One region of the Nesterenkonia rhizosphaerae genome, then DNA from elsewhere that is predicted to be linked to it. Evidence: predicted binding sites of a transcription regulator. Region 1 holds the regulator's gene; each other region holds the start of a gene.
The links. The regulator HrcA, encoded in region 1, represses chaperone genes, less so after heat shock. The targets are predictions, from matches to a motif close to TTNGCACTCGNNNNNNNCGAGTGCNAA.
Positions count from the first base shown of each region.

Region 2: the regulator HrcA is predicted to act here: its motif matches at 5,462-5,488, upstream of groL (chaperonin GroEL).
Region 3: the regulator HrcA is predicted to act here: its motif matches at 5,167-5,193, upstream of groES (co-chaperone GroES).

Region 1 covers NZ_BAABLW010000007.1:1,300,737-1,307,547, forward strand. Annotated here, with positions in the region: gene lepA (translation elongation factor 4) at 1-135, shown strand, start outside; gene hemW (radical SAM family heme chaperone HemW) at 178-1,464, shown strand; gene ABEA23_RS11840 (DUF4870 domain-containing protein) at 1,461-1,889, opposite strand; gene ABEA23_RS11845 (DUF3097 domain-containing protein) at 2,039-2,911, opposite strand; gene hrcA (heat-inducible transcriptional repressor HrcA) at 3,084-4,100, shown strand; gene dnaJ (molecular chaperone DnaJ) at 4,114-5,238, shown strand; gene ABEA23_RS11860 (16S rRNA (uracil(1498)-N(3))-methyltransferase) at 5,246-6,028, shown strand; gene ABEA23_RS11865 (PhoH family protein) at 6,067-6,811, shown strand, end outside.
Region 2 covers NZ_BAABLW010000007.1:9,277-16,087, forward strand. Annotated here, with positions in the region: gene ABEA23_RS05720 (MDR family MFS transporter) at 1-338, shown strand, start outside; gene ABEA23_RS05725 (SDR family oxidoreductase) at 656-1,354, shown strand; tRNA gene ABEA23_RS05730 (tRNA-Val) at 1,774-1,847, shown strand; gene ABEA23_RS05735 (threonine/serine exporter family protein) at 1,965-3,965, shown strand; gene ABEA23_RS05740 (uracil-DNA glycosylase) at 3,945-4,646, opposite strand; gene ABEA23_RS05745 (LytR C-terminal domain-containing protein) at 4,731-5,348, shown strand; gene groL (chaperonin GroEL) at 5,651-6,811, shown strand, end outside.
Region 3 covers NZ_BAABLW010000007.1:695,376-702,186, forward strand. Annotated here, with positions in the region: gene ABEA23_RS08870 (ABC transporter permease) at 1-39, opposite strand, end outside; gene ABEA23_RS08875 (ABC transporter ATP-binding protein) at 45-908, opposite strand; gene ABEA23_RS08880 (GNAT family N-acetyltransferase) at 1,018-1,575, shown strand; gene ABEA23_RS08885 (arsenate reductase/protein-tyrosine-phosphatase family protein) at 1,577-2,131, shown strand; gene ABEA23_RS08890 (CPBP family intramembrane glutamic endopeptidase) at 2,136-2,918, opposite strand; gene groL (chaperonin GroEL) at 3,046-4,650, opposite strand; gene groES (co-chaperone GroES) at 4,689-4,985, opposite strand; gene guaB (IMP dehydrogenase) at 5,381-6,811, shown strand, end outside.

The DNA of each region.
Region 1 (6,811 bases):
CGCAAGCTGCTGGAGAAGCAGAAGGAAGGTAAGAAGCGGATGAAGATGGTCGGAACTGTAGAGGTTCCGCAGGAAGCATTCATCGCCGCACTGAGCTCTGACGAGGGCAACGGCAAGGAAAAAGCCAAGAAATGAGTCCGTCGGTGAGATTCGACTCACCGGCAGAGAACGAGATCCATGCCTTCTGTCCTGCCCCTGGGTGACCCTGTTCCTGCCGACGGCGGCTTTCCGCCCTCGGTGCTGCAGGAACTGCCGACCCGCGCGGACAAGCCCCTAGGGCTCTACGTTCATATTCCGTTCTGCTCGGTACGCTGCGGCTACTGCGACTTCAATACCTATACGGCTTCAGACCTCGGCCCTGGTGCCTCCCGACAGTCATATCCCGACACCCTGATTGCCGAACTGGAGTTCGCCGCCAGTGTGCTCGAGGCCTCCGGTGCACCCGCCAGACAGCTTTCCACGGTGTTCTTCGGAGGCGGCACACCCACCCTGCTGCCAGCAGAAGAGCTGGCCCGAATCCTGGGGACCGCGCAACGGCTCTTCGGATTCGTACCAGGTGCTGAGATCACTACCGAGGCCAACCCGGATACGGTGACTGAGCACTCAGCTGAAGTGCTGGCTCAGGCGGGATTCACCCGGGTCAGCCTAGGGATGCAGTCTGCGGTGCCCAGTGTGCTGGCCACCCTGGACCGTACACATAATCCGCAGAATGTGCCCGCTGCCCACGACGCCGCCCGTGCGGCAGGTCTGCAGACCTCAGTAGATCTGATCTACGGCACCCCGGGGGAGTCCCTGCAGGATTGGCGCAGCAGCCTCGAAGCCGCGATTGCCCTGCAGCCAGACCACATCTCGGCGTATTCGCTGATTGTGGAAGACGGTACTGCCATGGCCGCCAAGATCCGCCGCGGCGAACTGCCCGATATTGACCCCGATGACCAGGCGGACAAATACCTTCTCACCGACGAACTGCTCCAGCAGGCCGGCTACCACTGGTACGAAGTGTCCAACTTCTCCACCGCACGGGCTACCCGTTCCCAGCACAATCTCAATTACTGGCTGGACTCGGACTGGTGGGGCGCCGGCCCCGGGGCGCATTCGCACGTAGCCGGGCTGCGCTGGTGGAACGTCAAACACCCGGCCGCCTACGCTCAGCGTCTGCATGCGGATACCTCTCCCGGGCATGGGCGGGAGATTCTCGATGCTGAAGCCAAAGTCCTCGAGCACCTAATGCTTCGGCTACGCATCGCAGAGGGGCTGGATATTGCTGAGTACAACGGGCTGCCTGCACGAACTGCGTCCGGGACCGCGGCGATCAGCGCAGCTGACCTGCAGAACCTGGTGCGCGAGGGGCTCATCGAACAGGAGCCGGCGCGCCCGTCGTCGTCGGCCCCCGAAGGCCGGGCCGTCTTGACGCTGAAAGGCAGGCTGTTAGCCGACGCGGTGACCCGGCGGCTGCTGGGCTAACGGATGAAGCGGAAGTTCATGGCGTAGCGGTAGGGGCGGCCCTTATTGCACTCAATACCGCCGATCAGCCCGGAGATCGCCATGAAAGCCCAGATGAAGACGGCGCCTAAGCCGCCGATCCAGTCGATCACCGGAATAAAAGCCAGCCCGTAGAACAACAGCATGATGATGGTCAGCGGAAGCGTGTAGTTCAGCGCTTCCTTCGATTCCTGCGCGGTGAATGGCCCGCGATCCCGGAACACCAGCCAAATCACTAGTGCCGGCACGCACCCAGAAACGCCGCCAAAATGCGCCAGAGTAGCCCAGCGGCGGTCCTCAGCCGGTGTCAGCGGGGGCGCAGCAGCATCCGAACCCCTCAACTGCGCAGATGAGGTTGGGCGCGGGTCGCGACCTGCGGACCCTTGCTTGCCGTGCGACTGAGCCAACTGACACCTGCGCTTTCTGCTGGTTCCGGGGGTGGATTATGCGGAGACGCTCCGCCTACGCCTCTAGATTTTACGCAAGGTAGCTTGAAATACCCTGGCCCGGCGCGGTGTGTCAGTGAACACGCCCCCGGTGGGGCCGGCCGTCAGGGCTAGTCCACGGTGACGAAATCGATCAGTTCCTCCACGCGCCCCAGCAGCGTTGGCTCCAGATCCGCATAGCTGCGAACCCGCCCCAGAATCTGCTTCCAACCATGGGCGATATCGCGCTGGTTGGCATGCGGAAGCCCCAGTGCCCGCAGCGTCCCGACCTTGATGTCCGTGCCGCGTGGGATATCCGGCCAACGCTGCAGACCAACCCGCTGAGGCTTCACCGCCTGCCAGACATCCACATAGGGATGACCCAGGACCAGAACATTGCCCGGCGCCCCGGGAAGGGACATCGCCTGCTGCGCGATCCGGCTCTCCTTGGAACCGGGGACCAGATGATCCAACAGCACCCCGATGCGCCGCTGCGGACCGGGCTGGAACTCTGCGATGGCAGCCACCAGATCATCAGCACCGTGCAGCGGCTCCACCACTATGCCCTCGTGGCGCAGATCTTCGCCCCAGACTTTCTCCACCAGTTCTGCGTCATGGGTGCCCTCCACCCAGATGCGCGAGGCCCGTGCGGTGCGGGCCCGCTGGCGCTCCACTGCCACGGAGCCAGAAGCGGTGCGGCGCAGGCCTGGTTCCGGCTTCTTCGGCACCGGAGGCACGAGCTCCACGGGTTCGCCGTCGATCAGAAAACCGAAGCCCAGCGGGAAGGCGCGCACTTTGCCCCGGCGGTCCTCCAGGCGCACCACTTTCATGCCGCCGGAGGCCTCGACGCCGATCACAGCCCCCACCCAGCCGCTTGCTCGCTCTTCTACTACAGTGCCTGCTTCTGCGGGGGCCTGGCGCACCTGCCGAATCTGCTGGCGTCGTCGTGCCGAGAGGTCCTGGGCACCCCAGGAGGAATAGTCTGTGGGGAAGTTGGGCGTCACAAGCACCGGAGCCTAGCAACCGTGGGCTCAGCTATGGGCTGAGAAACACCGTGGACAGCTCAATCCTCGCCTCTGGTGCCATCAGCACCTTGTAGAATTAGCAGTCGAAGATCGTGAGTGCTAAGCACCGGGAGTCCCGGTGCTTGATCCATCAGCCAGGGGAGGTGCGAGGATGTCGGATACCCGGCGGCTGCAGGTGCTGCGCGCGATTGTGGAGGACTATGTCCACACCAGGGAGCCGGTGGGCTCAAAGGCCCTGGTAGAGCGCCACAATCTGGAAGTCTCACCAGCTACCATCCGCAATGACATGGCCCACCTGGAAGAGGAAGGGCTCATCGCAGCCCCGCATACCTCTGCCGGCCGCATCCCCACTGATTCTGGCTACCGCGTCTTTGTGGACAAAATCACCGAAGTCCGCCCGCTGACCCGCGCCGAGCGACGCGCCATGGACACACTGCTGGAGACCGCAGATGACCACGAGGCCATGCTGGAGCAGACGGTGCGGCTGCTGGCGATGCTCACCAATCAGGTGGCGGTGATCCAGTATCCGCAGCACAGCACCGCCAAGATCCGGCATATCGATGTAGTGAAGATGCACCCGCATAAGGCGCTGACCATCGTGATCCTCTCCTCGGGGAGAGTGGAACAGCGTATGGTCACGCTCTCCGACGAGGTCGAGGAAGAAATGTTGGCCAGGATCGGCCAGCGGCTCTCGGAGCAGCTCTACAGCCGGTCCGTCTCAGCGCTTCCGCTGCCCATCGATTCGCTGATCGGCTCCATCGAGCCGGCCGCCCAGCCGGCTATGGCGGTGATCGCTCAGGCCGTGGAAGCCACCCTGGAGGCAGGGCGCGTAGATCGCATCATCATGTCCGGTACTGCTAACCTCGCCAAGTCGGGCGGCGACCTGGGTCCCTCTATTGCTCCCATCCTCGAAGCGCTCGAGGAGCAAGTGGTGCTGTTGAGACTGCTGCATGAGATGCAGCAGGAACATCACGGACTCTCGGTGCGGATCGGCCGCGAAACCAGTCATGACTCCCTGGCCGAAACCGCCGTAGTGGCTGCCGCCTACGGGGAGGCCGACGGCGCCAAACTCGGCGTTGTGGGACCCACCCGAATGGACTACGGCACCACGATGTCCGCCGTGCGCGCCATGGCCCGATACCTGTCCCGAATACTCTCCGAAGGGTGACCAAAAAGTTCGCATGAGCTCTGACTACTACTCGGTGCTGGGCGTTGAGCGCAGTGCCTCCACTGACGAGATCAAGAAGGCCTACCGTAAGAAGGCCCGCAAGCTTCACCCCGACGTGAACCCCTCCGATGATGCTGCTGAGCAGTTCAAGATGCTGGGCCGGGCCTATGAGGTGCTCTCTGACCCGGAGAAGCGTCGCAACTATGACACCACCGGCGACGAGAATGGCCGCCCTGCAGGCTTCGGCGGTGCAGGTGGCGGCGGTTTCGGTGGTTTCAGCGATATTTTCGAGACCTTCTTCGGAGGCGGTTCCGCAGGTGGACCGGCCTCCCGCACCCGGCGAGGTCAAGACTCCCTGATCCGCGTCCGCATCGACCTCCAGGATGCCGTTTTCGGCACCACCAAGGAGATCGAGGTCGAAACAGCGGTGACCTGCAGTGTGTGCAACGGCTCCTGCATGCGCCCCGGCACCACACCCACCACGTGCCCTGACTGCCACGGTCAAGGCCAGATCCAGCGCCCCATGCGCTCAATCCTGGGCACCGTCATCCAGACCCAGACCTGCTCCCGCTGCGCTGGCTTCGGCAACATCATCGAAGACCCCTGCCAGGAGTGCGACGGCCAGGGGCGGGTCCGCGAGCGCAAGACCCTGAAGGTCAAGATCCCTGCCGGTGTGGACAAGGGCAACCGCATCCACCTCGCCGGTGAAGGCGAAGCCGGTCTGGCAGGTGGCCCCGCCGGTGACCTGTTCATCGAAGTGGATATCCGCCAGCACCCGGTGTTCACCCGGCGCGGCAATGACCTCCACGCAACAGTCACCATTCCGATGACCTCAGCCGCCCTGGGCACCACGGTAACCCTGGAGACCTTCGACGGCACCGAGGAGATCGAGGTCCGTCCAGGCACGCAATCCGGTGAGGTCATCACCCTGCGCGGCAAGGGCGTGGCCCACCTGCGCGGAATGGGCCGCGGTGACCTTAAAGTCCACTTGAAGGTGGAGACCCCCACAAAGCTCAGCGATAAGCAGCGCGAACTGCTGCGCATGCTGGCAGAGGAGCGCGGCGAGAAGCCGGGGGAATCCTCCACTGAGCACCGCGGAGTCTTCTCCAAGCTGCGCGAAGCCTGGCGGGAGCTCTGAGCAGAGTATGACCGCACCGCTGTTCCACTTAAGTCCCGGAGCGCTCGAGGGTGCTGCGGTGGGATCCTCCATCACCCTCACTGGAGCAGAGGGACACCACGCTGCCACGGTGATGCGCCTCGGTGTTGGTGAGCAGGTACTGCTCTCCGATACCCAGCAGACCCAGGCGATCGGCGTCGTCGTGGCAGTGGGCAGTGGTGAACTGACCATCCAGCTCAGCGAACTGGAGATTCAGCCTGCTCAGCTGCCGCGCCTGGTGCTGGTGCAGGCACTGGCCAAGGACAAACGCGACCTGCAAGCCGCAGAATCGGCCACCGAGCTGGGGGTGGATGCGATCATCCCTTGGCAGGCCGAGCGTTCCGTGGCGCGCTGGAAACCCGGACGCGAGGAGAAGAAGCACGCCGAATGGGTGAACCTGGTAACTGCCTCGGCCAAACAGACCCGGCGCACCTCCATCCCAGAAGTCCGGCAGCTTTGCACCACAGCGCAGTACTGCCAGCAGATCGCTGGGACACAAGAGATCGGCGTCGTCGTTCTTCATGAAGTCCAGGAACGCTCTCTACGCAGTTGTCTCACCGATCTAGGCGCACTGGAGACTAGCCCCGCAGTGCAGGAACTGCACCTGGTGGTCGGACCCGAAGGCGGGATCAGTGAGCGGGAAATCGAGCAGCTGACGGCCGCCGGGGCATACCCCGCCCGGCTCGGAGCCCACGTGCTGAGATCCTCCACTGCCGGGCCTGCTGCAATTGCCGGGACCCAGCTGCTGCTAGGTCGCTGGGAATGGGACTAAACTGACACCACCATCCGCACTGAACTAGCGAGGTTCTCATTACTGAGGCAACCACTGCCAACGTCACCGAGCGCGAAGTCCACTTCGCCGACGCCGAGACCATGTTCCGCACTCTCGGGGCCCAGGACATGGCCCTGCGGATTCTCGCGGGGCTCTATCCCGATGCCAGCATCGGGCTGCGCGAAAAGCTCATCACGGTCTCCGGTCCCGCCACTGATGTCTCTCAGATCGTCGAGATCCTGACCCAGCTGAAGACCCTTGCGGCATCAGGCACTACCGCCACCGAAGAGATCATCGAGCAGATCGCCATGATGGTCCGCGCCCAGGCAGCCCGCGCCTCTGCGCGAATCGTGGCCACCAATATCCTTTCCCATCGCGGCCGCAGCATTCGCCCCAAGACCGCCAATCAGCAGCGCTATGTGGACACTATTGATGAGTCCACCGTGGTCTTTGGCATCGGCCCCGCAGGTACCGGTAAGACCTATCTGGCGATGGCCAAAGCCGTTCAGGCCCTGCAGGCCAAGGAGATTAATCGGATCATTCTGACCCGACCGGCAGTGGAGGCCGGTGAGAAACTGGGCTTCCTGCCCGGCGGACTCAGCGAGAAGATCGACCCCTATCTGCGGCCGCTCTACGACGCCCTGCACGACATGCTGGATCCCGAATCGATTCCGCGGCTGATGGAATCGGGCACCATCGAGGTGGCACCGCTGGCCTATATGCGCGGACGTACCCTCAACGACTCCTTCATCATTCTGGATGAGGCCCAGAACACCACCGCTG
Region 2 (6,811 bases), 1.3 Mb from region 1:
TTCCGCTCATCCTCACCATCCACCTGGTGCTCTCCGGCGGTTTGGCATTGCTGTTCACCCCGGCCTTCACCACTGCGCTGAACCCGCTTCCGCGCGAACTGTACTCGCATGGTTCTGCGGTGCTGAACACCCTGCAGCAGCTCGCTGGAGCTATTGGCACTGCGGCTCTGGTGGCCGTGATGGGTATTGGTGCCGCAGCGGCTGCCGCCAACGGACTCGGCGCCGAAGAGTCTGCGGTGGAAGGGTTCCGCGCGGCCTTCCGGATGGCTGCTGGCTTGAGCGTGGTGGTTCTGATCATCGGTTCGACCCTGAAGCCCACCAAGGCAGAAGGCGCCTGACCGTCACAGCTAGGCAAAAAGGCCCGTCGGATGATGATCATCCGGCGGGCCTTGCTGTATCTGAGGGGGCTTTCCGGGCCGGAAAGCTTGCCACCGTCGCAGTGGGCTTCAGAAGGTGGTGGTTCTTGGGAAGCGGGGCCCGCCCGCACCGAGCGGGCCCCTGTCGCACCCAAGTGAGCAACACCTTACGGCACGCCGTCGGGATTACGCAACACTCATGTTGTGAAATGTCTGGGTGCCCGATCAGGCGGGGAATATAGCCTCGACTGAGCTGTTGAGGGCTGTAGGACGTGAAGCGAACCGAACGGAGCGAAATCATGGCTGAAGACACAACTCAGAAGCGGGTCGTCATCATCGGCGGTCACGGAAAAATCGCGTTGCTGGCGGCGCCGAAGCTGGTGGCTGCCGGCTGGCAGGTCACCTCGGTCGTGCGGAACCCCGGACACATATCCGAGGTGGAGCAGACGGGGGCAACGGCAGAGCTCCTTGATGTGGAAAAGGCAAGCACCGAGGAGATCGCTCAGATCTTTGCTGGCGCTGAGGCGGTTGTGTTCTCGGCAGGTGCTGGCGGTGGCAACCCCGCCAGGACCAAAGCTGTTGACTATGAGGCAGCAGTGCGCACCATGGACGCGGCCGAGTCGGCAGGCGTGAAGCGGTACGTCATGGTGTCCTATGTGCGCAGCCAGGTGGATGTCCACACTCTGGATCAGTCCAGCTCGTTCTACCCCTATGCAGAGGCTAAGCACCGCGCGGATCAGCACCTGCGCGGCACCAGCCTGGATTACACGATCCTGGGTCCGGGGAAGCTCACCCTGGAGCCAGCCAGCGGCAAAATCCTGGTCACCGATGCTGAGGCAGCGGCGGCAACCACCTCTCAGGGTGGCAATGAGGCGACTGAGACGTCGCGGGAGAATGTGGCAGAGGTGATCGCGCATGTGCTTAACACCGGCGCGGGTCACCGCGAGACGGTGAACTTCTTCGACGGAACCACCCCGATCGCTGAGGCCATCAGTTAGGCGCGTAGGTGCCGGTCTCTCCTCGGGAAGCTGTTCTGCCCGGCGCGCGGTGTGCTGGGCGGTGAGTTGCCTGCGGAAATCGGGTCAAGTTCGGCTGAAGAATGCAGGTGACTCGCCGCCTAGACGGCGCCGATAACTGACCTTTACGCAACGGTGGCCAGAAGTGAGTGGTCATTTCGTCCGTTATCGAGCGGGTTTTAGCGCCCCCTTAGCGGACAAACTGACCACTCAACTCCTCGTGCGGCGATCCCGCCCCCCGCGGAGCTCTTTAGGTGTGAAGGCCGCGGCCACTGCACGCGGCCGAGTGCGTGGCGGGGTCCCCCCCCCGCCCGCGGAACTAGCACTGAGTTGGGGATAGCGCGGTGGGGGTGCTAATCTTTTACGGCACTGATCCGCGCGCTGCGCAGATGGTGCTAGATGGATCTGTAGCTCAGTTGGTTAGAGCGTTCGCTTCACACGCGAGAGGTCGTTGGTTCGAGTCCAATCAGATCCACTGATGAGTTTCTCATCTCTCTTCGCCTGACTCACAGGCATTTTTCCTTAAGATTTCGCACTAGGCCTGCCACATGGTGGGCCTATTTGTGATGGACTTTGCTTGAGAGGAGGGGTTATGGCACAGCAGAACCCAGCCGGCCACCGTGAAAGTGGCCAGCAGCAGGCCCATTCCAACGAGGCTGCCACGAACACTGCTGCCCACCCCGACTCGGGCACCTATGAGACCACTCCGATCGATCCGGTCATCTCGGAGCCTTCTACGGATACCAGCCTGATTCCGCTGGTGCGCCCGTCATCCACCGAAGATGATGAGGACGAGGGCTTCGTCAAGAGTCTCACCGGCTCCATTGCCTCCTCCTGGCAGTCCGCCGCAGAGGAAGCCGCCCTTGAGTGGCAGGAGTACGACGCCGAAGCTGCAGCGCGCGCTGCGGAGGAGGCCGAAGCTGCAGAGGCGGAGGCGGCCAGGCACGAGTACACCGAGGACTTCAGCCTCGCTGATTCCGCCGAACCACTGACCGGAGCGATGCCGTCCCATGGCGGTCCGCATGACCCGCTGAACCAGACCGGCACCGCCGCCCTACCGGGATTGGGTCCGGTGACTGAGGCAATCCCGCTGCGTCGTCGTTCGGTTCTGCGCCCGTCTTGGCTCAAGCCCAACTTCGGCAGTCAGTTCAAGTCCGGGCAGATCCTTGACCGCGCGGTGTTCGATCGGCGGGTTAATCCGCAGCATGTTTTTCGGCGCATCATGCAGACCGATCGTCCGGAGACCGGCCAACAGTCGATCATCGACCGGCTGGCCGGCACCCCGTACGAGAATCCCTACCAGGCAGAGCAGCATGTGGAGGCCGATGAACTGGCCACTATCGCCTATGTGCTGGACCTGGGCGAGGCGCTGTTCCGGTACGGTGCCGGCGCCCTTGAGGTGGAGTCTTCGATCATTGCTGTGACCGCCGCGTTCGGTATGAAGAACACCGATGTGGATATCACCAACCAGTCGATCGTGCTGAACTGGGCACCTGAGGGCAAGATTCCTTATACCCGGGTGCGGGTGGTCCGCTCCTGGTCCAATAACTTTCAGGCCCTTGCATCCGTGCATGAGCTGGTCACGGACATCATCGCCGGCCGAACCACGCGCAGTGAAGCCGAACAGCAGCTTGAGGAGATCACTCGCGAGCCCAAGCCCTATCCGCGCTGGCTGGTCACCCTCGCTGGTGCGATCTTTGCCAGTGCCTTCGCTTCCTTCTTGGGGGCGCCCCTCTTGGACTCTGCTGTGGGGTTCGCGGCCACCATCGTGGTCCTGTGGATCACGCGGCAGCTGACTACCTGGCGGGTTCCGGAGTTCTTCACCCTGGCTGCAGGCGGTTTTGTGGTCACCGGCATCGCCATGACCGCCTTTATGCTCGACGCCGAAGTCACGCCGTCGATGGTGGTGGCCGGTGGGCTGATGATCCTGCTGCCCAGTATTCGGATCGTCTCGGCGATCCAGGATGCGATCAACGGATTCCCTATCACCTCAGCCGGGCGATTAGTGTCCACCATGATCGCCTTCGCCGGGATGACCAGCGGCATCATGACCGCTGTGGTCATTGCTGACCTGCTGGGGGCACCGCCCATTGAGGTGGCCGAGGGGTTGAGCCGGATCTACCATCCCACGGTGCTGGTGGCGCTGGTATTCCTGGCGGCCATCGCTGCTGCTGTGGTGGAGCAGGCCAGCTGGCGGATGCTGCTGCCCACCGGCGTTGTCTCCGCTCTGGGTTTCACGGCTTTCTACATCGGTGAAATCATCGGGCTCGGGGAGCGAGTGACTCCGGTGATCGGTGCCGTCGTCGTGGGTGCGCTGGGACGGATAGTGGCCTTGCGTTTAGGGGCACCGCAGCTGGTGGTTGCCGTTCCGGCCATGATGTTCATGCTGCCGGGTTTGATGATCTTCCGCGGTATGTACCAGATCGCCATCGAGAATTCGACGACGTTCATGATGGCCGGTCTCTTCCAGCTGTTCAATGCGCTGATCATCATCATGGCGATCGCCGCCGGCATCGTGCTCGGCGACGTCACGATGCGGCCCTTCACCTCAGGTCTGCAATCCAACGAACGGCTACGCGGCCGGCGTCGGTAACTGCCAGTCCACCGGCTCGGCGCCCAGCTGCTGCAGGGCCTGATTGGCCCGGGAGAAGGGTCGGGAGCCGAAGAACCCGCGCCGTGCCGACAGCGGCGAGGGGTGGGCGGAGACAATCACCTCAGTGTGTTCCCCGCTGCTCAGCAGCGGTTCAAGCTGCCTGGCCTGGGCGCCCCAGAGGATCGAGACCAGCGGGGTGCCGCGTGCGACCAGTGCCTTCACGGCAGCTTCGGTGATTGCTTCCCAGCCCAGGCCGCGGTGGGAGCCTGGCTCTCCAGCGGCTACCGTCAGCACGCGGTTGAGCATCAGGACTCCTTGCTGAGTCCAGGCCGTGAGGTCTCCGTGGGGGCTGGGCGGGATGCCGAGATCCGTTTCGCGCTCTTTGAAAATGTTCTGCAGACTGCGCGGCAGCGGCCGGACATCTGCAGCCACCGCAAAGGACATGCCGATCGGGTGCCCCGGCGTCGGATAGGGGTCCTGACCCAGAATCAAGACCCGGACCTCATCAAAGGGCTGACGGAATGCACGCAGCACATGGGCGGGTTCCGGAAGGATCTGCTCCCCGCTGCTGCGGCGTGCATCCAGCTGCTGGCGCAGGGCGGCGAAGTGGCTTTCGCACCCGGCCAGGGCCTGCTCCCAGCCCGATTCCAGAGGGGCGATGAATTCAGCTTTCTCCGTCACGCCCCCACTGTAAAGCACACGCCGAAGGGCACTGGAAATGCCCAATGCACTTGAGACAACTGCCTCGCCCGTAGAATGTGGCCCATGAGCCAGTACTCCCACGATGAGTTCGACGACGTCCCCCCGTACCAGTCGGACGAAGTCGGCAAGCACCGTGCTCCGGGTTCCGCCGTGGCATCGGGAGCTTCCGGCGGCGGCCTGAAATGGATCGGTCTGCTTGCCGCTTTTGCGCTGATCGTGGGACTTGTGGCCTATTTCGGCGGCTCGTGGCTGCGCGGAGAGGACGAGCCGGTGGCCGAGGAAGAGCAGACTCAGGACGAGCAGCCGGCTGATGAGGATGAGGCTGAGCCCGCCCCCGAAGGTGAAGAGGGCGAATCTCCTGAGGATGAGCAGCCTGAAGAGGGTGCCGAGACCGATCTGGACTTCCCCATCTATGTGTACAACTACGACGGCACACCCGGTGTGGCTGGCAGCGTGCGCACCCAGCTGGAAGGTGCTGGCTTCAACGTCACCGGCCAGGACAACTGGAGCGCTGGCTGGAACACCTGTGGGGAGACTGCGCCTGTCGTAGTGCATCCACCGGCGCAGGAGGCCGTGGCCGCAAGGATCGCCGAGGAGCTGGGTGCAGCTACCTGCGCCAGTGACGGTTGGACCGATGCCGGGGTGATTGCCGTGGCTGTCGGCGTGGAGAGCGCGCAGTAGCGAGCCAGCCGGTTCTTCAGCGAGCTAAGCGCCCGGTCCGAGCCTTCTCCTTCGCCCTGGGCGCAAGACTCAAAGTGCCTTGCACTCGGCGGGTGAGAGTGCTAAAAATTGACTTAGCACTCTCGTGTCGAGACTGCTAAGTAGAACCTGACAGGTGAGGCCGTAGAAGCCCTGGGTGACGCCGGGGCTAGGCCGTCCGTCGCGGGCATCTGACAAGGTTCGACCCAGCTGACGCGAAAACGTCTGAATTGTCACCCACTGGTTTTTAGACAAAGCCGAGTCCAGGAAGGACACGTGCCACTATGGCAAAGACTATTGCATTCGACGAAGAGGCCCGTCGCGGCCTTGAGCGGGGTCTGAACACCCTCGCCGACGCCGTCAAGGTCACCTTGGGCCCCCGCGGCCGCAATGTCGTTCTCGAGAAGTCTTGGGGCGCCCCCACCATCACCAACGATGGTGTCTCCATCGCCAAGGAAATTGAGCTGGAGGACCCCTACGAGAAGATCGGCGCTGAGCTGGTCAAAGAGGTCGCCAAGAAGACCGACGACGTCGCTGGCGACGGCACCACCACCGCCACCGTCCTCGCCCAGGCACTGGTCAAGGAAGGCCTGCGCAACGTGGCCGCCGGTGCCGACCCGGTGAGCCTGAAGCGCGGCATCGACAAGGCCGTGGAGGCCGTCACCGCCGAGCTGTTCAAGTCCGCTAAGGAAATCGAGACCACCGAGCAGATCGCTGCCACTGCCTCCATCTCCGCTGCAGACACCCAGATCGGTGAACTGATCGCCCAGGCCCTCGACAAGGTGGGCAAGGAAGGCGTCATCACCGTCGAGGAGTCCAACACCTTCGGCCTGGAGCTGGAGCTCACCGAGGGCATGCGCTTCGATAAGGGTTACCTCTCCGGCTACTTCGTCACTGACGCAGAGCGTCAGGAAGCAGTCCTGGAAGACCCCTACATCCTGATCGCTAACTCCAAGATCTCCTCCGTCAAGGACGTCATCGGCGTTCTGGAGCAGGTCATGCAGTCCGGTAAGCCCCTGCTGGTCATCGCCGAAGACGTTGAGGGTGAGGCCCTGGCCGCACTGGTGGTCAACAAGCTCAAGGGCACCTTCAAGTCCGTGGCCGTGAAGGCACCGGGCTTCGGCGACCGCCGCAAGGCCATGCTGGCTGATATCGCTATCCTCACCGGTGGTCAGGTCATCGCCGAAGAGGTCGGCCTGAAGCTGGAGAACGCCACCCTCGATCTGCTGGGCACCGCCCGCAAGGTGGTTGTCACCAAGGATGAGACCACCATCGTGGAGGGCGCCGGCGACGCCGACGAGATCGCCGGTCGCGTGAACCAGATCAAGGCTGAGATCGAGCACACCGACTCCGACTACGACCGTGAGAAGCTGCAGGAGCGCCTGGCCAAGCTGGCCGGCGGCGTGGCAGTCATCAAGGCCGGGGCCGCGACCGAGGTGGAGCTG
Region 3 (6,811 bases), 610 kb from region 1:
CTCGAGAATCCGGCTGCTGTTATTGAGAATCCACCCCATGGCATTCAGTCCGTCTCGGGCGCCCGGTCAATGGGAGCCTGATCACTGGGAGCCTGATCGACAACTCCTAGCGGCTTGCCGCGAGCATCGGAGATGAACCAGCCACCTCCTGCCCGTGGCCGGGCCGAGAGCGTCCTGCGCTGGGAATCCAGTCCCAGGAACTGGGCTACAAACTGATCTGCAGGATTCTCCACAATCTCTTGCGGCGTCCCCACTTGCGCCACCTCCGCACCCTTTTTCAGCACCACGATCTGGTCTCCCAACGTGAGCGCTTCATCAACGTCGTGGGTGACGAAGATGATGGTCTTGCGCAGCTCGGTCTGAATTCTCTTCAACTCGCGTTGCAGCTCGATGCGCACCAGGGGGTCCACTGCACCGAAGGGCTCGTCCATGAGCAGGATATTCGGATCTGCCGCCAGCGCCCGGGCTACGCCCACACGCTGCTGCTGGCCTCCTGAAAGCTGCCCGGGGTATTTCAGCGCCAAGGTGTAGTCCAGGCCCACAATCTCCATCAGCTCATAAGCTCGCCGCTTCGCTGCGCCGCGGGAAACTCCATTGAGCCGGGGCACGGTGGCTATATTGTCGATGACCTTGCGATGCGGAAGAAGCCCCGCGTTCTGCATGACATAGCCGATGCGTCGACGCAGCGCTACTGGTGCGGCCCGGGCCACGTCCTCGTCATCAATCAGCACTGACCCTGACGTCGGGTCCACCATACGGTTGACCATGCGCAGCAATGTCGTTTTGCCGCAACCAGAAGAACCCAGCAGCACTGTGGCGGTATGGGAGGGGATATGCAGGCTGAACTTCTGCACCGCCGCGGTGCCATCGTCATAAGTCTTGGTCACCTGACGGAAGTCGATCGGCATGAAGTCCTTGCCTTCTTTGTTTGTCCCAGCTATGACGGTTAGTTTCAGCCTATCGGTGGGCTGGGTCTGTGCGCACTCCGCGGTCATGTGATGTGGGAAGATGCCAGTGATGAGTTCTGAACACCCCATGATCGCCTCGCCCTCATACGCTGCCGTCAGTGGCATGCATTCGCTCGTGATCCGCCAGGCTGTGCCAGCGGAATATGGGCGTATCGGAGAGCTGACGGTCAGCGCTTATGTGGATGGCGGGTTCCTCTCACTGGAGGACTCCTATGTGGTACAGCTGCGCGATGCCGCCTCCCGGGCTCAGGGTGCTCAGCTGTTGGTGGCCGAAGTGGACGGTGAAGTTGCGGCTTCAGTGGCGATCACCGACTACGGCGGCCCCTATGCTGAGGTCTCGCAGCCTGGGGAGCTGGAGTTCCGTATGCTCGCGGTTGCGCCGGAGTACCAAGGACGCGGAATCGCTCGGCAGATGGTCCGCCACATCATTGCTCTGGCACAGGCGCGCGAGGATATTCACGCCGTCACCTTGTGCAGCCTCACCAGCATGACTGCCGCCCATGCCCTCTACCGTTCTGAAGGCTTCGTGGAAGTTCCCGAGCGCGATTTCATCCTGGATCTGCCCGAGAAGAAGGCCCGTTTCCCGTTCTTCATCCGAAAGGTGTGACATGAGCGAAAAATACACAGTCCTGGCTGTCTGCACCGGCAATATCTGCCGTTCACCAGCCATGGAACGTCTTTTGGCCCAGCTTGTAGGTGATGACACCGGCACAAAGATTCTCTCGGCCGGTACTCACGCTCACGTGGGGGAGGACATACAGCCGGAGATGAAGGAGCGGATCACCGACTTCGGGGCTTCAACTGAGGGGTTCACCGCAACTCAGCTGACCACTGAGATGATCGAATCCAGTGACCTCATTCTCGCCGCCACCCGGGTACATGTAGAGGACATCCTGGCCGAAGTTCCTGCCGCAGCCTCGCGCACCTTCACCCTGCGGCAGTTCGGGCGGATCCTGAAGAACCTGGATGACGCTGAGATCCACGGAGCTAGTGTGGGTCAAAAGCTGCACGCCCTCGCTGACCTGGCGGATCAGCAGCGCGAGGCGGCAGGGGAGAACGACGACATCGTCGACCCCTACATGCTGCCCGATGACGTCTATGACGAGTCCTTCCAGCAGATCCGGGAGCCGATCGAGACTCTCCGGGGTGTGCTGGGGCGCTAGGTCCTCAGAGTAGGCTTTCCATGCCGAAGCTGCTGAGCACAAGCGGGAAGGCGAGGAAAGCAACCGCATCGAGCAAGAAATGCGCGATGACCAAGGGCATGACTCGGCCGTAGCGCAGGTACGCCCAGCCGAAGATGATCCCCATAGCCAGATTCCCCAGCCCGGGACCGAAACCCTGGTACAGGTGGTAGGCCCCGCGCAGCACGGAGGCCGCGGCAATAATCACCCACATGCTGGTGCGCGGCCAGATGCGGCGTGCCCGGTCGAAGAGGTAAGCGATCATGATGACTTCCTCCAGCAGCGAATGGCGCAGTGCGGCCAGCAGCAGTGCCGGGGCGCTCCACCAGTACTCGGTGACATCGGCGGGAACGATGCGCACGGTTGCGCCCAGGCTTCGACCGGCAAAGTAGACCGCCAGTGTGCCCAGTCCGATAAGGATAAACAGCCCCGTACCGTAGAGCCAGTCGCGCCCGGGCCGCCGGAAGTCCAGACCCCAGCGTCGGAAGGGATTTCCCCCATGGAGGAAGACGAGATAGACCACCAGCGCTACCGGGACGAGCGCGAAGAGCGAATCCAACACCTGAAACGCAGCATCGAAAAACTCGGCTCGCGAACGTGACCGCTGAACAGTGGCGCTCTGTTGGCTCAGCGGCGCCACTCTCAGCCGCTCCGCCAACTGCAGCACCGCGTAGATCGCACTGCGGCCTAAAGAAAGTGCCAGCACAATGCCGAGCTCCCAGCTGAGGAAGCCTCGGCTGAGCTGCTGTTCCGAACTGGTGGTCGCCATCGTCGTCACCTGCCCATTATGACCTTTGACTTGGTATTCGCCCCGCCAGTCCAGAGCGGGGCTCCTGACGCACTGAGGCCCCGCTCCATAAGGAGCAGGGCCTCAGCAGGGAAAGGGGAGTCAGCGATCAGTGATCGTGTTCGTCCTCGTTGTCCTTCTTCTCCACCACCAGGGTCTCGGTGGTCAGAACCAGGGCGGCGATGGAGGCGGCGTTCTGCAGCGCAGAGCGGGTCACCTTCACCGGGTCGATCACGCCGGCGGCGATCAGATCGCCGTATTCGCCGGTCTTGGCGTTGAAGCCGTGGTTGGGCTCCAGCTCAGCGACCTTGGAAGCGACCACATAACCGTCAGCGCCGGCATTCTGGGCGATCCAGCGAAGTGGCTGGACAAGTGCACGGCGGACGATGCCCACAGCAGCGGCAGCATCCCCTGCAAGGGCCTTGACCTCCTCGTCCTCATCCAGAACGGACAGTGCGTTGATCAGGGCGGTGCCACCACCGGCGACGATGCCCTCTTCCAGCGCAGCGCGGGTGGAGGAGACAGCATCCTCAATGCGGTGCTTGCGCTCCTTCAGCTCCACCTCAGTGGCCGCGCCGACCTTGATGACACCCACGCCACCGGCGAGCTTGGCAAGACGCTCCTGGAGCTTCTCGCGGTCCCACTCGGAATCGGTAGCCTCCACCTGGGACTTGATGAGAGCCACACGGCCCTCCACGTCCTCCTTGGAGCCTGCACCCTCCACAATTGTGGTGGCGTCCTTGGTGACAGTCACCCGGCGTGCGGTGCCCAGCTCATCCAGGCCAACCTGGTCCAGCTTCAGGCCGAGATCCTGGGTGATGACCTGAGCGCCGGTGAGCACAGCAATGTCTTCCAACATTGCCTTGCGGCGATCGCCGAAGCCCGGTGCCTTCACGGCAACGGCCTGCAGTGTGCCGCGCAGTTTGTTGACCACCAGCGTGGACAGGGCCTCGCCCTCAACGTCCTCGGCGATGATGAACAGCGGCTTCTTGGCCTGCAGCACCTTCTCCAGCACCGGCAGGAACTCTGCCATGTTGGAGATCTTGCCCTGGTGGATCAGGATCAGCGGATCCTCCAGCACAGCTTCCTGACGCTCAGCGTCGGTCACGAAGTGCGGGGACAGGAAGCCCTTGTCGAACTGCATGCCCTCGGTGATCTCCAGCTCGGTGGTGGTCGTTGACCCCTCCTCGATGGTGATCACACCGTCAGCGCCCACGGCGTCGAACGCGCGGGCCAGCAGTTCGCCGACCTCGTCGTTCTGTGCGGAGATCGCACCGACGTAGGAGACTTCCTGCTGACCGGAGACCTCGCGGGCGTTCTCGCGCAGTCGGCGGGTCACCGCGGCCACAGCGGTTTCAATGCCGCGCTTGATCTCGCCGGGAGCTGCACCGGCGGCCACATTGCGCAGGCCTTCCTTCACCAGTGCCTGTGCCAGCACAGTTGCGGTGGTGGTGCCGTCGCCAGCGACGTCGTTGGTCTTGGTGGCGACTTCCTTGGCCAGCTGAGCGCCGAGGTTCTCGTAGGAGTCCTCCAGCTCAACTTCGCGGGCGATGGTCACGCCGTCGTTGGTGATGGTCGGGGCACCCCAGGACTTGTCCAGGACCACATTGCGGCCCTTGGGACCCAGGGTGACCTTGACGGTGTCGGCGAGCTTGTCGATGCCGGCTTCCAGCGCGCGGCGAGCGGCATCGTCGTAGAGAAGCTCTTTTGCCATAGGTTCCTACTCCTTGTGTAAGTCGAGCGGGTGAGTGTTTACTTCTCGACCTTGGCGAGGACGTCGCGAGCGTTGAGCACCAGGTACTCTTCGCCGCCTACCTTGACCTCGGTGCCGCCGAACTTGGAGTAAATGACGACGTCGCCCTCGGCAACGTCCACGGGCAGACGCTCGCCCTTATCGCTTACGCGACCCGGGCCGACGGCGACAACCTTGCCCTCCTGCGGCTTCTCCTTGGCGGTGTCCGGGATGACCAGGCCGGAAGCGGTGGTCTGCTCGGCCTCCAGGGGGCGGACAACAATACGATCCTCGAGGGGCTTGATGGAGACTGACACGTCAGTACTCTCCTTTGCTTAAGGGTGAATCGGTACAGGTTGCTCGCCTTGCGGGAGTGACCAACCGTCGTCGCGGGTGCCGGATGGTGCCCCTTCAGGCTTATGGATTTGCGCGGGTGACGGCCCGCGAAATCGTTAGCACACGGACACTCCGAGTGCTAAGACAAACTATAAGACCCTCTTAGCACTCGATCAAGAAGAGTGCTAAGAGCTGAAACCTCGGGCGCGCCCAGCGCTGTCTAGAGCCAGGGGGTGTCATGCGTGTCTGAGAAAAAGTTCACTTAATATTCACGTGTCATGGTGCAGCTCACGTGGTCACTGCGGAATTGTGCGGCAAGTAGACTTGTTGTCGCTGTCCACCGCATCAGCCGCGATACCACTGAGAGGCACCGCACGTGAGCCACACCCATGCTGAGGGGCACGATCCCTTCGCCTTTGTCGGACTGACCTATGACGATGTTCTGCTTCTTCCGGGCGAGACCGATGTCATTCCATCGGATGCCGATACCACTACACGCCTGACGAGGAACATCACGCTCAGCGCTCCGGTGGTCTCCGCCGCCATGGACACTGTCACCGAAGCGCCTATGGCTATCAGCCTGGCCCGCCTGGGCGGTATCGGGATCATCCACCGCAACCTCTCCATTGAGGAGCAGGCTAAGCAGGTGGATCAGGTCAAGCGCAGTGAATCCGGCATGATCACTGACCCGGTCACCATCACCCCGGATGCCACTATTGCCGATCTTGACGCGATCTGCGCGCACTACAAGATCTCCGGACTGCCGGTGGTGGACGAGAACCGCAAGCTGCTGGGCATCATTACTAACCGCGATATTCGTTTTGTGCCGCCTGAGGAATACCTGACCACCAAGGTCTACGAGAAGATGACCCCCCAGCCGCTGATCACCGCGCAGGAGGGCATCTCCAATGCCGAGGTGCTGGCGCTGTTCTCCAAGCACCGTGTGGAGAAGCTGCCGCTGGTTGATGACCATGACATCCTCACCGGCCTGATCACCATCAAGGACTTCGATAAGGCCGATAAGTATCCGCAGGCCACCAAAGACGACGAGGGTCGGCTTCGGGTCGGTGCTGCTGTCGGTTTCTTCGGCGAGGGTTTCGAACGCGCCATGACACTGATCGAGGCCGGGGTGGACGTCCTGGTGGTGGACACTGCCAATGGTCATACCCGCGGTGTGCTGGACATGATCGCCAAGCTCAAGGCCGAGCCAGGCGCAAAGGGTGTTGATGTCATTGGCGGCCAGGCAGCTACTCGCGCCGGGGCTCAGGCGATCATCGACGCCGGTGCCGATGCCATCAAGGTAGGCGTTGGCCCCGGCTCGATCTGCACCACCCGCGTGGTGGCAGGCGTGGGCGTTCCGCAGATCACCGCCATCTACGAATCGGCCAAGGCCGCCATCCCGGCTGGAGTGCCGCTGATCGCCGACGGTGGTCTGCAGTACTCCGGAGATATCGGCAAGGCGCTGGTCGCCGGTGCCGACTCCGTGATGCTTGGGTCGGTGCTCGCCGGTGCCGCTGAGTCTCCGGGGGACTTGGTCTTCTATCAGGGCAAGCAGTTCAAGGCCTACCGGGGGATGGGCTCGCTCGGGGCGATGCAGACCCGGGGCAAGAACACCAGTTACTCCAAGGACCGCTACTTCCAGGCCGATGTCCCTGATGATGAGAAGCTCATCCCCGAAGGCATCGAGGGCCAGGTGCCCTACCGCGGACCGCTCTCGGCGGTGGTGCATCAGCTCACCGGCGGCCTGCGCCAGACCATGTTCTACGTCGGTGCCCACACCATTGAGGAGCTCAAGGCCAAGGGCAAG